DNA from 2 places in the Bacillus sp. FJAT-42376 genome. Region 1 is predicted to be linked to the other one. Evidence: riboswitches for the same ligand, from Rfam matches in the RefSeq annotation. Region 1 holds a riboswitch; the other holds the start of a gene.
The links. A riboswitch is a leader RNA that binds a small molecule or an ion and turns the genes downstream of it on or off. The one in region 1 is predicted to bind thiamine pyrophosphate.
Positions count from the first base shown of each region.

Region 2: another riboswitch for thiamine pyrophosphate. It lies ahead of tenA (thiaminase II); the one in region 1 lies ahead of CEF21_RS18420 (thiamine phosphate synthase).

Region 1 is NZ_CP033906.1:3,657,343-3,665,360, reverse strand. It holds gene CEF21_RS18440 (glycosyl hydrolase family 18 protein) at 1-466, opposite strand, end outside; gene gnd (phosphogluconate dehydrogenase (NAD(+)-dependent, decarboxylating)) at 844-1,746, shown strand; gene CEF21_RS18430 (hypothetical protein) at 2,030-2,320, shown strand; gene CEF21_RS18425 (CHY zinc finger protein) at 2,558-2,890, shown strand; TPP riboswitch at 2,935-3,041, shown strand; TPP riboswitch at 3,230-3,334, shown strand; gene CEF21_RS18420 (thiamine phosphate synthase) at 3,407-4,021, shown strand; gene thiO (glycine oxidase ThiO) at 4,018-5,121, shown strand; gene thiS (sulfur carrier protein ThiS) at 5,111-5,308, shown strand; gene CEF21_RS18405 (thiazole synthase) at 5,310-6,080, shown strand; gene CEF21_RS18400 (ThiF family adenylyltransferase) at 6,073-7,095, shown strand; gene CEF21_RS18395 (ABC transporter ATP-binding protein) at 7,383-8,018, shown strand, end outside.
Region 2 is NZ_CP033906.1:1,420,809-1,428,826, reverse strand. It holds gene CEF21_RS07305 (RIP metalloprotease) at 1-389, opposite strand, end outside; gene CEF21_RS07300 (hypothetical protein) at 546-899, shown strand; gene tenA (thiaminase II) at 1,116-1,802, opposite strand; TPP riboswitch at 2,053-2,159, opposite strand; gene CEF21_RS07285 (DUF3231 family protein) at 2,210-3,184, opposite strand; gene chrA (chromate efflux transporter) at 3,442-4,632, opposite strand; gene CEF21_RS07275 (Lrp/AsnC family transcriptional regulator) at 4,720-5,142, opposite strand; gene CEF21_RS07270 (MBL fold metallo-hydrolase) at 5,261-6,019, shown strand; gene CEF21_RS07265 (NUDIX hydrolase) at 6,211-6,624, shown strand; gene CEF21_RS07260 (heavy metal translocating P-type ATPase) at 7,017-8,018, opposite strand, start outside.

The sequences.
Region 1 (8,018 bases):
CGGAGGCCTTTTTATCGGTAAATATTTTATGGGCAATATCCGGAGAAAAATTGCCGTCCATAAAATTGGTCAGTACGAGCATCGGTGTAGTTGATGTTTCCTTAACAGCTGCGAGCGGCTTTTTATCATCGAGCGGAATCAGGCTCCCATCTTCCTTCACCCGATAGCTGAAAAACGCCGTATAAGAGAGCAGATTTCCAGTATTCCGCACTTCTTTAGCCGCAGCATTCGCATCCACTGGCTCAAGAAATCCTATGGTTTCAATTTTTCTTTTCTTAAATTCCGTTTCTGAATGAGTAATATCTTTTGTCTTATTGCTTATTTGATCTACTCGCGGTTTTTCATTCACGCTGTTAGCGGAATTCATCATTTTATTTTGTGTACCGCTGTCACTGGCATTTCCATTTCCCATACATCCGGAAAGAAGCATGGTGAATCCAAGAAGGAAAAGTGTCATTCTTTTCATTCGGATCCCTCCTTTTTTTTCTAGCTCTGTTAAACTCGGCTGTTGATTGCAGCTAGCAGTCGTTCACTTTCCGCGGGGCGTGCGGTGAGCCTTCTCCTGGCTTCGCCATTGCGGGGTCTCACAGGTCATGCTGCTCCCGCAGGAGTCTCACGCCCTCCGCTCCTATCAACAGGTGTTAAAAATAAACAACATGCATTAACATAGCCTTTTTCTTAGATTGTCTTGAAGAAGGTTATTTATGCATGGTTGGTTAAGAAGAGCGGCAATTGGATTTTGAAATGCTTTCCAGAAGTTTTTTCGTCAGTTTTCATCAAATAATGGTATAGTAATGTGGAGGAATACATAGAGTTTGTGTACAGATTGAAGGAGGCAGCATCATGAAAATAGGCTTAATTGGGCTGGGGAAAATGGGATACAATCTCGCCCTGAATATGAAGGATCATGGCTATGAAGTGATCGCAAATGACGTAAGTGCTGAAGCACTGCAAAACATAAAGGCTGAAGGAATTGATACAGCAGACAGCATTCAAATGCTTGCTGAAAAACTTCCTTCTCCAAAAGTGATTTGGATGATGGTTCCGGCCGGAGACATCACAGAGAATGTTCTTAAAGAAGTTTCTTCTCATTTGGGAGAAGGCGATATCCTGATTGATGGCGGTAATTCCAATTACAAAGATACCATCAGACGGGGGAAGGAACTGAAAGAAAAAGGAATTTATTTTGTAGACTGCGGAACAAGCGGCGGTACAGAAGGGGCAAGAAACGGGATTTGTACGATGATTGGCGCTGAACCGGAAGCATTTGCATCGGTGGAAAAACTATTCCGTGACCTTTCTGTGGAAAATGGATATCTTCATGCCGGAAAGCCGGGCAGCGGACATTTCCTCAAAATGGTTCATAACGGTATTGAATACGGAATGATGCAATCCATTGCTGAAGGTTTTGAGATCTTGGACAAGAGTGATTTCGACTATGATTATAAAGAAGTTTCAAGAGTTTGGAACAATGGATCCGTTATCCGTTCCTGGTTAATGGAATTAATGGAAAATGCTTTTTCAAAGGATCCCGGGCTCTCAGGAATCCGCGGAGTAATGAACTCTTCGGGAGAAGGGAAATGGACTGTGGAAGCTGCCCTTGATTTCCAGGCTTCTGCTCCTGTCATTGCCATGTCCCTTTTTATGCGGTACCGTTCACAGGAAAATGATACATTCCACGGCAAAGTTGTTTCTGCACTAAGAAATGAGTTTGGCGGTCATGCTGTAGTAAAATCAGAAGAATAAGCGGCAAGAGCCCCCATATTTTGGAGGGGCTCTTTTTTTATGTTTCGCTCTGTTAAAACCTGATGTTGATTTTTAACACCAGTTGATTGAAGTGGAAGGCGCGAGACTCCTGCTTAGAGCAGCGGGAAAGGTGAGACCACGCAGGCGCGCAAAGCCTTACCGACCGCCCAAGGAAAGAACGGAAATCAACAGCCAAGTTTATCAGAGCTTTATGTTTAACAAATTTAGAGAGGGGTAATTTAATATCAACATCAAATCATTGGTTTTGAAAGGAGAATCATCCATGAATAAACGCAATGGATTTATTATTTCAGGTGTAGCTTTATCAACAGCAGGAGTTGCGGCAACGGTGTATCTTAAGGACAAGTCAAGACGTGAAAAATTGACTGATAACGTAAAGCAGGCTCAGGGAAAAGTTGTATCCATGTTCTCAAAGGAAAAAAATAAAGAAGATCATTTCCCGGTTGAAAAGGGCGGAAACCCTGATCCTCAGGATATTGAAGATAACAAAATGGTTTCTGAGGGCGCACAGTACAGCGTCCAGTATTACAACGATACAAAAGAAGATAAGTGAAAAAAGACTTTTTGTAAAAGTCCATAGCGCCAAAAATCAATGAAAAGAATCTTCTGGAACGCCAAGTGCGCCATTCCGGGAGGTTCTTTTTTTATCGTCTGCTGAAACATGACCTGGATTCAGGTGCATAAGAATCCAGCCATCCAGAAGATTCAATTTCCTGTATGATTTATGTTATGCTCGATAAAGAGGGCAGCGGGATGCTGCAATTTCGAAGATAAGGAGTGACCGAATCTGATCAGGAATCATCGGGCAGAGGTAAAAGGGTCCGCTATTGACGAAGAGACGCGCTGCACCCATTACCATAGCCGGCTTGATATCATCGCGATTAAATTTTATTGCTGTATGGAGTACTATCCATGTCATTTATGCCATGAGGAGCATGCCAGCCATCCAGCCGCCGTATGGCCAAAAGAAAAGTTTGATGAAAAAGCTGTTCTTTGCGGGGGATGCGGTTCAGAATGGACTGTTCGAGAATATGCAGAATGTGATTCGAAATGCCCTGAATGCAAAATGGATTTCAATCCGGGGTGCAGCCTGCATGCCCATTTGTATTTTGAGGAAATTTGATTTATTTACCTGTAATGGTATAATTATAGAATAAGACCAATAGAAAAGTTTGCTAGGGGAGCCGGTAGGCCGGCTGAGAGAAAAATCTGAGTTTTTGACCCTTATACCTGATCTAGTTCGTACTAGCGGAGGGAAGCGGCTATGTGTACTTGTGTATGTTAAGCCCATTTCCTTTTAGTGAAATGGGCTTTTATTATGGTCAAAATGTCTATTGTCTTGTAAGGTTTTCATCATTGCGGAATCACCCATTCCCATGCCCGGAGCAGCAGGATCAGGTGAAAAAGCCATTACGAAGCAAATCAGCTTGACAGTGCAAAGGAAAAGATTAAATGAATAGGAACATTTCACTGGGGGTGCCTGCAGAGGCTGAGAGAAGCGGAAACGCTTTAACCCTTATCACCTGATCCGGATAATGCCGGCGAAGGGAAGTGGTTCGCAAATAGGTATTTTTGCAGCCGCTTTCCCTTTGGAAAGCGCTTTTTTTTATGATTTACATTCCGAGTTAGGGGGGATCTGGTGGAATTTCATGCCGTAACAAATGGGAAACTTCCATTCAGTGCAGTGCTCCATTTTATGAAGGAAGCGGGTTCAAAAGTAGATTATTTGCACATTCGCGAAAAAGAGAAAACAGCCATGGAAGTGTTTGAAGGAGTCATGCTGCTTGTACAAAATGGCATTCCGCGAAGGAAAATTGTAATGAATGACCGGGTTGATGTAGCAGCGGCCGCAGGGATCAGCAGAGTGCAGCTTGGGTATAGAAGCCTTTCCCCATTCCTCGTAAAAAAGAAATGGCCCGAATTACATGCGGGAAAGTCTGTCCACTCTCTTGAAGAAGCGGCTGCTGCAGAGGCAGAAGGAGCAGATTCAGTGCTGTTTGGCCACTTATTTGAAACAGGGAGCAAGAGGGCGTTACAGCCCCGGGGAATTGAAAAAGCCAAAGAAATCTCCAATCAGCTTTCTATTCATGTCCTTGGGATCGGCGGGATCCTTCCTGAGCATATTCAAGATTTAGCAAAGGCGGATTTAGATGGAATCTGCGTGATGTCCGGAATATGGGATAGCAGTAATCCTGCGGAGGCGGCAGATCAATATAGAAAAGCCCTTACGCGGTGCAAGGAGGCGACCCTATGAATAAATACGATGTATGCATTATCGGAGGAGGCGTAATGGGCTGCTCAGCTGCCTATGAATTATCAAAAAAAGGATACAAAACAGTCATTTTAGAAAAAGGAAAAGCAGGACAGGAAAGTTCAGGTGCGGCAGCCGGTCTGCTGGGAGTTCAGGCGGAGTGGGATGAATATGATCCATTGTTCGATCTCGCGAGGAAAAGCAGAGCCATGTTCCCGGACCTTTCAAAAGAATTAAGAGAGGTATCGGGAATTGATATTGGCTATGAGGAAAAAGGGATTTATAAGATAGCAGAAACAGAAGAAGAGCTCGCTGCACTTGAAAAGACAGCGGTATGGCAGTCAGAAACAGGAGAACCCGCCGAATTGCTGACAAGGAAGGATTTGCTGAAACAGGAGCCTCTTCTTTCAAATCATGTCACGGGCGGTGTGTATTATCCAAAGGATGGCCACGTGATAGCCCCCGCGTTAACGAAGGCATTTGAACAGTCTGCCCTGCATTACGGGACAGAAATCTTTGAATATACCACTGTAGAGAAAATCATAGTGGAAAACGGCAAGACGGCAGGAGTCAGAGCAAATGGCCGGATTTTTCATGCCGATACCGTCCTGATTGCTGCAGGGGCCTGGAGCTCGGCTTTTTTGAAATCATTTAATCTGCTGTACGAAACGTATCCGGTTAAGGGAGAAATAATCAGTGTGCTGAGTAAGAAAAAGCTGGTTGGCTCTCCTTTGTACAAACATGGATTTTATATCGTTCCAAAAAGAGGGGGCCGGTACATAATCGGTGCTACCGTAAAGGAACGCGATTTTACAAAAGAGGTTTCGCTTACCGGGATGAGCAGCTTAATGGAGACAGCGAAGCGGATTCTTCCATCGATTGAAAATGCAAACTTTGAAAAGGCATGGAGCGGCTTCCGGCCGCAAAGCGCAAGCAAGGACCCATACATGGAAAGACATCCTGAAGTGAAAGGGCTGTATGCATGTACTGGGCATTACCGCAATGGAATTCTGCTGAGTCCTGCTGCGGGTAAAATGATGCTGGAGCTTATGGAAAGAGAGCCTGTACTCACCGGGGGGAATCAATTTGAAAGTGAAAATTAACGGGAATTGGACGGAGATTCCGGATTCGATCCGTTTAGTTTCGGAATTGACAAGGCATTTGGAGATTGACGGAAAAACAATCATCATAGAGAAAAATACGGAAATACTTGAACGGGCGTCACATCAGGAAGAACCTGTTGAACAGGAAGATGTGTTTGAGATTGTGACATTTGTAGGAGGCGGATAATATGCTGAAAATTGGACCCTTATCATTTGATTCAAGATTATTGCTTGGAACTGGAAAATATCCGGATTTTGACACTCAAAAAAAAGCAATCGAGGAATCGGAGACCGAAATCTTAACATTTGCTGTAAGAAGAATGGATGTATTCGATCAGTCCCAGCCTAATCTATTAGAAAAACTGGATTTGAGCCGATATGCTCTCCTGCCGAACACAGCTGGTGCGAAAAATGCGGAGGAAGCGGTAAGGATTGCAAGGCTTGCTAAAGCTTCAGGTCTATGTACGATGATTAAGGTGGAAGTGATTGGAGATTTTCAGACCCTTTTGCCGGACCCTTTTGAAACGATGAAGGCATGTGAAACTCTATTAGAAGAAGGATTCATTGTTCTCCCTTATATTTCAGATGATGTCATTTTAGCCAAACGTCTGCAGGAGTTGGGTGTACATGCTGTAATGCCTGGCGCTTCACCAATTGGCTCTGGTATGGGAATCGTCAATCCTCTGAATTTAGGGCTGATTATCGAGCAGGCCGACGTGCCTGTAATCGTGGATGCTGGAATCGGCAGTCCTGCTGATGCAGCATTGGCTATGGAAATGGGAGCAGATGGCGTGCTCTTGAATACAGCTGTATCCGCAGCTGAGGATCCGGTGAAAATGGCAGCTGCTATGAAATTAGCTGTAGCGGCAGGCCGCCTTGGAATGGAAGCAGGCAGAATTCCGAAAAAGCGGTACGCTTCAGCTAGCAGCCCGAGTGAAGGAATGAGCGTCATTGAATGAGCGGTATTCAAGGCAGGTTCTTTTTTTTCCGAATGGCCAGAGAGGGCAGGAGGAAATTTCTGCGAAGACGGTTTTGCTGATTGGCTGCGGAGCGCTTGGGAGCGGAATTGCTGAAACGCTTGTAAGGGCGGGAATAGGAAAATTGATTATCGTTGACCGCGACTATGTGGATGAAAGCAATCTTCAGCGCCAGCAGCTGTTCTCGGAACAGGATGCTGTGGAGCAGATGCCGAAAGCGGAGGCTGCGAGGAGGAGGCTGAAGCAAATAAGCAGCCACACTCATCTAGAAGCCCATGTCCTGCATGCCGACCCAAGGATGATGGAGCAAATCATTTCTTCGGGCATCGATTTAATCATGGATGGAACAGATAATTTCGAAACAAGATGGATGATCAATGACCTGGCATACCGTCACGGAATTCCATGGATTTATGGTGCATGCATCGGAAGCTATGGGCTGTCCTGTACATTTATCCCTGGAAATGGCCCCTGTCTGGCATGCTTGATGGGGAAAATGCCAATGGGCGGGGAAACGTGCGATACTGCAGGAATTATTGCACCTGCAGTCAGCATGACCGTTTCTCATCAGACTGCCCAGGCACTGAAGATCCTATCCGGCAGCAAGGAGGCAGTAAGAACAGAGCTGTACTCCTTTGACGTATGGAATAATCGGTATGCTTCAATGAAAATAGACAAAATGAAGAAAAATGACTGCTCAACATGCGGATCCAATCCGGATTATCCGTTTCTTCAAATGGAGAACACTTCGAGAACGGCGGTCCTCTGCGGAAGAGATACCGTTCAAATCCGGCCGCCAAAAGACAGTCAAATCAGTTTGGAAGAGTCAGCTGAAAGACTTGCGGGGAAAGTGGAAAATCTCTCTCTTACCCCCTTTCTGCTTTCTTTCAAAAAGGGGGCATACAGAGTCGTTGCCTTTAAAGACGGGAGAGTTCTTGTTCATGGAACAAAGAACACAAATGAAGCAAGATCATTATATTCCCGCTATTTTGGTTAAAATAAGGAGCCGGCAATCTGCGGGCTCCTTATTTTTATTAGCTTAGCAGGATAGGTTTTTCACGAGGAAACGACGGGAAGATTGGAATTGGAGAGGGTGAATTTTTCTTCAGGAAAAACTGGATTTTCCTCTATGAAAAAGAGGTTAAAGGATCGAAAAAAAGAAGAGTACCGGGATAATTCCATTTTGATTTTTTAAGGGTTTCAAAAAAAAAGGCTTATTGTATTCCGAAAAAGGGTAAGAGATAAGGTGTTTTTGAAATTATCCATAGAAACAGGTGAGAGAGAATGATTCGATTTGAAAAGGCGACAAAAGTTTATCCAGATGGAACGAAAGCTGTACATACGATGGATTTGGAAATTAAAAAAGGCGAGTTCTTTGTGTTTATCGGCCCAAGCGGATGCGGTAAAACGACAACAATGAAAATGATTAACCGCCTAATAGATGCATCTGACGGAAAAGTGCTCATACAGGGGAAAAATGTACGGGATTATGACATTCATGAGCTGCGCTGGAACATCGGGTATGTTTTGCAGCAAATTGCCCTTTTTCCACATATGACGATAGAACAAAATATATCCATTGTGCCCGAACTGAAAAATTGGAAAGCAGATAAAGTGAAACAGCGTGTTGATGAACTGCTTGATATGGTTGGGCTGGATCCGGAAACCTACAGGAACCGGAAGCCAAGCGAGCTTTCAGGGGGACAGCAGCAAAGAATCGGAGTTGTCCGGGCACTCGCGGCAGACCCTGATATTATTCTGATGGATGAGCCATTCAGTGCGCTTGATCCGATCAGCAGAGAAAAGCTGCAGCGTGATATTGCGGACCTGCAGAAACGAATACGAAAAACCATTGTATTTGTCACCCATGATATGCAGGAAGCCCTCGCTCTCGGTGATCGGGTAGCCATCATGAAAGAC
Region 2 (8,018 bases), 2.0 Mb from region 1:
AGCAATGAAAAAATAACGTAGTAGCTTGAAAAATAAGCAAACTGATAGAAAAACATATGCGGTTCCAGTACACCTTTTATAATCAGGAAATTCAAAATTAAAATCGAGAGAAGATTAAAAAGGGCTCCCCCTCCATAGACAAGCGCATGAGTAGCACGGTTATCATACTTTAATCCTTCGTACTGGCAAAAAGAATCCAGAAAATATAAGCGTTTTACAGTAAAGCACTTAAACGTAAACAGCGTTTTCCCTCTTCCGATTGTAAAGGTGCCTTTTCCGCCAAAAACGAGCGCCATAATCGTATGGCCGAGTTGGTGGATGAACGAAGCAATAGGCAGAACAATACAAAGCGACCAGAGGAGCGTGAGCACATCCCGAAGCTCGAACATGATGAAAATCCTCCTTATGTGAATCTGTCTCGCCCGTACTGCCTGTTTTCCCCTAAATTCTGACCTCAAACCAGCGTTTAATCGTGTCATTATTCTGACATTTAAGGTATGATAGAGAAAGAACCACCCTATTCCAAAACAAGGAGGACATGACTCATGCGCTTCGATGATCAGCCCGTAACAGTAGATGAAAATGTAAACGTTTTTGCGGCGATTCCTGAGGACGGTACCGTTATCGGAACGGCCACACAGGAAGAACTTCTAATGGCACAGGATTTGGAGTGCAGGCACCTCGCCCACATGCGTCTAATGGATTCAAACATCCAGATCCAGGGAGTGTCTTATAAGGAGCTTCTTCAGGAATACCTGGAGTTTGAAACAAAATCCGCTGAGTTTTGGAAAGCGATCTATAAAAGACTGGATGTTCCATGGGAATGGATCCTCCGAATCGACTTAGCCCACGCTTATATTTATGTAATTAATCCTTTTGATGATGAAATAGCAGATTGAGAAAAAGCCGTCCTCCTGATTAGGGAGAACGGCTTTTTTGGTCATATGTGTCCCGGAGGCTGCCATTTATCGGAGGTTCTGGATCGGAAATCGGACACTTCAGTCCGCACGCGGATCTATTCCGCTGCAAAAGCCCCGCTTCATATCGTACTCCTAATTTCTATCCGTACCTGACTTGACTGGGATCCTGCCGGCCAGCATTTGTTCCGCGTTTTTTTACCGTACTTCAGCACCGGCCACATCCGGCCATTGTTCCATCGTGTACGCCATTTCCCAAAATGCCAGTTCGTACTTGCAGCTGATGGTAAAGTGCCGGAGCATTTTCTGGCGTTCTTTTTCGGAAGCTTCAAGAGCGAGCTGATCGAGACGCTCGAGCTGTTCGTAAACGAGTTCTTTAAACCATTCTCCGCCGTAGGCTGCAATCCATTCGCGGTAAATCGGCTCTTCCGGCTGACATTCTTTCAGCCGTTCGCCAATTTCGTAATAAATCCAGTAGCACGGCAAAATACAGGCGATGATCTCCCCAAGGCTGCCGGTAACCGCAGAACGATACATGTGGGAAGTGTAGGCGTATGCCGTTGGTGATGGTTCAAAAGCTTGTTTCTCTTCATCGGTGATCTGCAGCAGTGCGGAAAATTTTTCATGAAGCGAAAGCTCTGCTTCGTACGTCCCTTGAGCATGAAAAGCCATCCGGGCTGTGACATGAAGATCATCCGCCATCCCTCCTGCGAGCGCCTGTACTTTGGCAAAGTGGGATAAATAATACGCATCCTGCATGACGTAGTAGCGGAATTTTTCAAGAGGGAGTGTTCCATCGCCGATTCCTTTCACAAATGGATGATTGAAATTCGCCTCCCAAATTGAATCGGTTGCGTTCCTCAGTGTTTCTGTAAAAGATGCCATTTCCGAATTCCCCCTGCATGTTTTTGTGTAAAAATAGGCTCTGTTAGTCTGATGTTGATTGAAGTGGAAGGCGTGAGACTCCGAGCTGAGAGCAGCGGGACAGGTGAGACCCCGCAGCCGCAAAGCGGCGAGGAGGCTCACCGCCCGCCCCGCGGAAAGCTAGCGCCTGAAACGGAAATCAACATCCTAGTTTAACAGAGCTTAAAAATAAAAAACCGCTCTTAGCGGATAAGAGCGGGAAAGATCATAAACAGACAATCTCCCACTTCCCTCCGCTGGTTCAAACCAGATCAGGTTCCAAGGGTCCCGGAGTCTGCTCCGGTCTCAGCCTATTTTAAGGCTCCCCTAGTGGCAATGCGGTATTTTATTTTCCAGGTCCATCATAACATGCAGAGGAAAAAATTCAACTAGCGTTTCATGACAGCCGCCGGTATTTCTTCCATCCAATGATGATCAATCATGATTTTTCCGCCTTCTTTTGCAAACGAATAAATATCTCTCGCCGAAAGCGCCATTTTCAGCGGAAGATCCGGCCTCAGGCTGTACGTCGTTCCCAAGGCGTTGCTTGTCAGTCCTAAACTGCTGAGAAGGTTGATCAGATACATAATCAGCTTATCGGAGTATGGTGAAGTTTTTGTCTCGGCAATAACCGCTCCAGGCAAGGCAGAAACCGAAATGCCGCTCCCCTCCATCAGCTTGCCATACGATTGATACAAATCGATGGCGAGCGTCTCGCCCTTCTTCATATAGTTTTTGACAGCCGGCTCTTTCACTACCTTCGCCAAACCCTTCATGAGCTGCGCGCCGAAATTGTTGTTTTCAACAATATGATAAATGATGGATAGCTCGGTCGCATTGAGCGGTCTCTTGCGGAAATGAAATCCTGCCAGATATTTTTCCTTTTCCACATATTTAGGATGTTCCGGCATCTGTATAACCGGAGGAATCGTTCCATTGCCCACTTGAAGAAGACAATTTGTACACATTCCGAACACTTTATTAGAATGGGCAGACGTTCTCGAGAAAAAATCGTGGATGTCATTTCTGTATACCATCGATAAATGGACGGCGTTCAGTCCGATTCCAAGTTTCATCAGCATGCGCAAAAAACGGATATAAAAATATTGATCGAACAGCCTTTCCGCATTCCGGTTCACATCGGTTTCATCAAACCCTTCAGGAATGGACGCCCCTTCCTTTTTTAAAAGCTGGGCGATTTCTTTCACAAATTTTGTTTCTTCCTGATACGCATAGTGAAGGATGGATGTGATATCTTTCTGGGTCGTGACATCTAATGCATGTTCTATGATCCGAAGCAGCATCGTCTTCTTCTGGTAAGTAGACCACAAATTTGCTAATTCGGACGAAGACATCGGTTTCATCGTTCCAGCCTCATTTCAATAAATAGATGAACTTATTTTTCCATTTGATGGGGATTTTATGAAAAATAAAAAAAGATGACCATAAATGGCCATCCTTCTACTTACTTTTTTCGGTTTTTTAAGGCTTTGCCTACAAGGTTCAATGCTTTTTTCGTTTGGTCAGGATTTTTCTTTGCATAATCCACTACTTTTTTCAAAATGGATGATTTACTGCTCATCAAAATCACCTTCCTTGTTCATGATTATACCACATCTCTTTACGAAAGCAGGCCTGCCTGGTCCATCAGTGTGCCACCGAGCACCGTAAGCACGACGACAAGCCAAGGCGGAAGTTTCCAATAGACAAGAAGAGCAAAAGCTGACAGCGCAAGCGCAAACGCCCCGGCCGAATGGATGGCGCTTGTGAAAACGGGATGATATAAGGCAGCTAAAAGGATCCCGACAACAGCGGCATTCACTCCCATCAGTCCGGCCTGCACGGCCTTTACACTGCGGATTCTGCTCCAGAAAGGGAGAACCCCCATAACGAGCAAAAAGGACGGAAGAAACATCGCCGCTGTTGCAATGAGGGCACCCGGTATGCCGGATATAACCGCTCCTATGTAGGCTGCCAGTGTAAACAGCGGGCCAGGCACAGCCTGAGCCGCGCCATATCCTGCAAGGAATGCATCCTGTGTCACCCAGCCCGGCGGAACGACTTCTTTTTCAAGCATCGGCAAAACGACATGCCCTCCCCCAAAAACGAGGGAGCCAACCCTGTAAAACACATCAAACAAAGCCATAAAAGTGCCGGGGAATACATGCCGCAGAACAGGCAAAAGCACCAGGAGCGCCGCAAATAAAATAAGCGATCCGAAAGCGGCCTTTTTGCTGACCGATACGGCAAGCTTCGGAACTTCAGGAACTTTTTCATTTTTATAGTAAATGCACCCGAAGATTGCAGCTGCTGCGATGATCCCAATCTGGCCCCATGCGGAAGGAATAAACAGGGCACCGATCGCAGCGAGGACAGCAAGTGTTACCCGCGGTCGGTCTGGCGCAAGCGATTTCCCCATTCCCATTACAGCCTGGGCAACAACTGCGACAGCCGTAATTTTCAGTCCCATCAGCCACCCTGCATTCTGAACATCCGACCCCTGGAACAAATGGGCAAATAAAATCAGCGTGAAAACAGATGGCATCGTAAACCCGAACCAGGCGAGGAAGCTTCCGATTACCCCTCCCCGAAGCAAACCGATGGACAGCCCGACCTGGCTGCTGGCCGGACCGGGCAGGAACTGGCATAGCGCCACAATATCCGCATAAGACGAATCATCCAGCCATTTCTTCTTTTTCACATACTCTTCCCGAAAATAGCCTAAGTGGGCAATGGGCCCGCCAAAGGACGTACATCCAAGCTTGAAGGATACGAGCAGGATTTCAAGCCATGTCTTATACTTGGATTGCATTTATAAGTCCTCCGAATTGCTTTTTATCTTTATAGTAGCACGGGGATTTCCCCAGAGATGAATGGCCTATAAAATGTCATGAAAAATTTACACAGAATGGGTTTCGTTTATGACAATGGAAAGCTTGTAATTCACAAATTTATTCAGCCCTGTTAGAAATACGTCCAGTTCTTCATTGCCCGGAAACCGGCATTCCAGCAGATAGCAGCCATCGCCGCTGATTTTAAAATTTTTTCGGACATACTGCATGGATTCATTCAGGAACGCAAGGTAGGGCTGATGATTAAAGCTGTTTGTGTAAATGTTCAGGAAGGCATGGATCGCGTAGCCTGTTTTCTTTTCGTTGAGCTGGATTGTATATCCTTCAATCATCCCCTCGTCCTCAAGCTTCATTACCCGGGCAGAAGCAGCCTGACCCGTCAAATGGACTTTCCGCCCGAGCTCCTTCATCGTGATCCGGCCGTTTTTCTTCAGTTCGCTGATAATTTTTCCGTCGGTCTGATCGAGCATTCTTCCACCTCTTTCATAAATCAAGCAAATCAACGCATTCACTTGATCTTATCTATGTATGTCACGTCCCTTCTTATATTATCCTATAGAAGAATCATACAAAAGGGAGGAACTTGGAATGGAAATACGTCTTATCCGCAACGCGACATTACACGTCCATTACGCTGGAAAAACATTTTTAATCGATCCGTTTTTTGCAGAAAAAGGAGCCATGCCTCCATTTCCGAATACTCCGAATCAGGACCAGCGGAATCCATTGGTCAGTCTGCCTGACTCCATCGAAGAGATCGTAAAGGCGGATGCGGTACTTGTTACCCATTTGCATCCCGATCACTATGATGAAACAGCGAAACAGGCTCTGCCTAAGGAACTTCCCCTATACGCTCAAAATGAGAATGATGCAGAAGTGCTCCGGCAGGATGGGTTTGTACACGCACAATCATTGGGAGAGTCCATTTCCTTTGGAGATATTACCATAACAAAAACAAGCGGCCAGCACGGGAGGGGCGAAATTACGAAGCACACCGGTACGGTTTCCGGATTCGTATTTAGCCATCCTGAAGAAAAAACGCTGTATATAGCAGGGGACACCGTCTGGTGCAAAGACGTGGAAGATGCCATCGAGAAGCATCACCCTGAAGTGATTTTTGTAAACGGAGGGGCCGCCCAATACACGAGCGGTGATGTGATCACCATGGATAAAGAAGACATCGAACAGACTCAGAAGGCAGCTCCGGACGCAGAACTCGCTGTGATCCATATGGAAACACTCAATCACTGTCTGCTGACAAGGGCCGGGCTGAAGGAATTCCTTTCGGATAAAGAATGGTCAGAAAAAGTTTCTATACCGGAAGACGGGGAAACGCTGCAATTTTAAAGGAAAGTGCGGGCTTGTCCCGCACTTTTTTTGATTGTAGGGAGGAATATCTCCCCTTTATCTCGAAAGGAACCCCATGTCTTATAAAGAAGATACGGTGACGTTCCGGCCGGCTGAATTCTTCGGCACCCTGATTTATTCCGGTTGGTTTACATCTCCTTTCTACATTAAAGAGGAAAGCAGGAATTCCTATGAAACGAGAAGATGTGGTCTATTCCTTAGTCTGTGACGAAGCAAATGAGAAAATATTAATGGTGAAAAACAGCAAACGTGATGACTGGTCTATGCCGGGAGGGGCAGTGGAACAGGGTGAAACGCTTCCCGTTGCCGCCAAAAGAGAAGCGTTTGAAGAAACCGGCCTGACCCTTCAAATAGGCGACCTCCTTTCGGTGAACGAAGCATTTATGGAAAACAGCCATGCCCACGTTCTCTTTTTCACCTTTAAAGCTGAAATTATAAGCGGTGAATTGAGCATTCAGGATACAGAGACCATTGATGAAATTGCATGGATGGACTGGGAGACAGCGGACCGCTGGATGCCTTACCATCCGGAAGGAATCAGAGGTCTGCTGAAATCCTCCATTCCGTATGTGCTGGAGGAGTGAGGAATACATTGAGTGGAGCGGTGAACGGAGCGGATCAGTTTTGATGGATTCAGCATAAGTGATCGATTTTTCATCATAAAATGAATAAAATTCATCATAAGCAGGGCATTTTTCATCATAAATGTTAAAAATTCATCATAACTTGAAAAAAATTCATCATAACTCGCCAAACGCAATTCTTTGTGGAAAGTCAGCCATCAATCTCAGAAAGTCAGCAATTCTCCAATAAAGTCAGCAATTCTCCAATAAAGTCAGCAATGGCAGGATTAAGTCCTGTCCAGCCTGGTTTTATTGCCTCGTTTACTCTGAGTGTACAACACCGCAATTGTATAACTTTCCCCATACAAAAGGCACCGGAAAGAATGTTTCCGGTGCCCAAAGTAACCTTTTGTTCAGCGATCCTTCACTTTCAGCAGCCTTAAACCGTTCAATGTGACCAAAAGGGTCGCGCCCATATCTGCAAAAATGGCAATCCACAGAGTGAGCCATCCTGGTACAACCAGCACGAGTGCGGCCAATTTAATGCCGAGCGCGAAGAAAATATTTTGTTTAATGATCATAAGTGCTTTCCGGCTCAAGGATATCGTGAACGGAAGCTTTTTGAGATCATCACTCATCAAGGCGACATCCGCCGTTTCAAGAGCGGTATCTGTTCCCGCTCCCCCCATGGCAATTCCGACGGTTGATGCAGCGAGAGCCGGGGCATCGTTGACTCCGTCTCCCACCATCGCTACACGGCCATACTCGTTCCTCATTTTTTTCACTTCCGTGAGCTTATCCTCCGGAAGCAGTTCTGAGCGGATTTCATCCATTCCGAGGTACCTTCCGACTGCTTCCGCGGTCCTCCGGTTATCTCCCGTCAGCATGACCGTTTTCTGAATCCCAAGCTGATGCAGCTTTTGAACAGCTTCCACACTCGTTTCCCTCGCCTGATCGGCAATAGCGGCAACCGAGAGGATTTCGTCTTGTGTTCCGAACAGGATGACGGTATTGCCCTGTGTCTGGAGTTCTTCTATTTTATCCGGCAGTTCCAAAGCATGGCTCCATTCTTTAAAAAACGAAGGGCTCGCCGCCGCATACTCGGTTCCATGGATCCTGCCCCGTATCCCTTTTCCGGTCATGGAGACAAAATCCTCCACTGCAATCTCTTCAAATTCAACCGCATCTTCTTTCGCCTTCTTTATGACCGCTGCGGAAAGAGGATGCCGTGACATATGTTCCAGTGCGGCGAATAAAGGATACACCTTTTCCCGGTCCCCAAACATCTCAAGCATGGAAACAACTGGCTTGCCGGCGGTAAGGGTTCCGGTCTTATCAAACGCGACCGCCTTCAGCGAACCCATTTCTTCGAGATAGACCCCGCCTTTAATCAAGACCCCGTTTCGTGCCGCGTT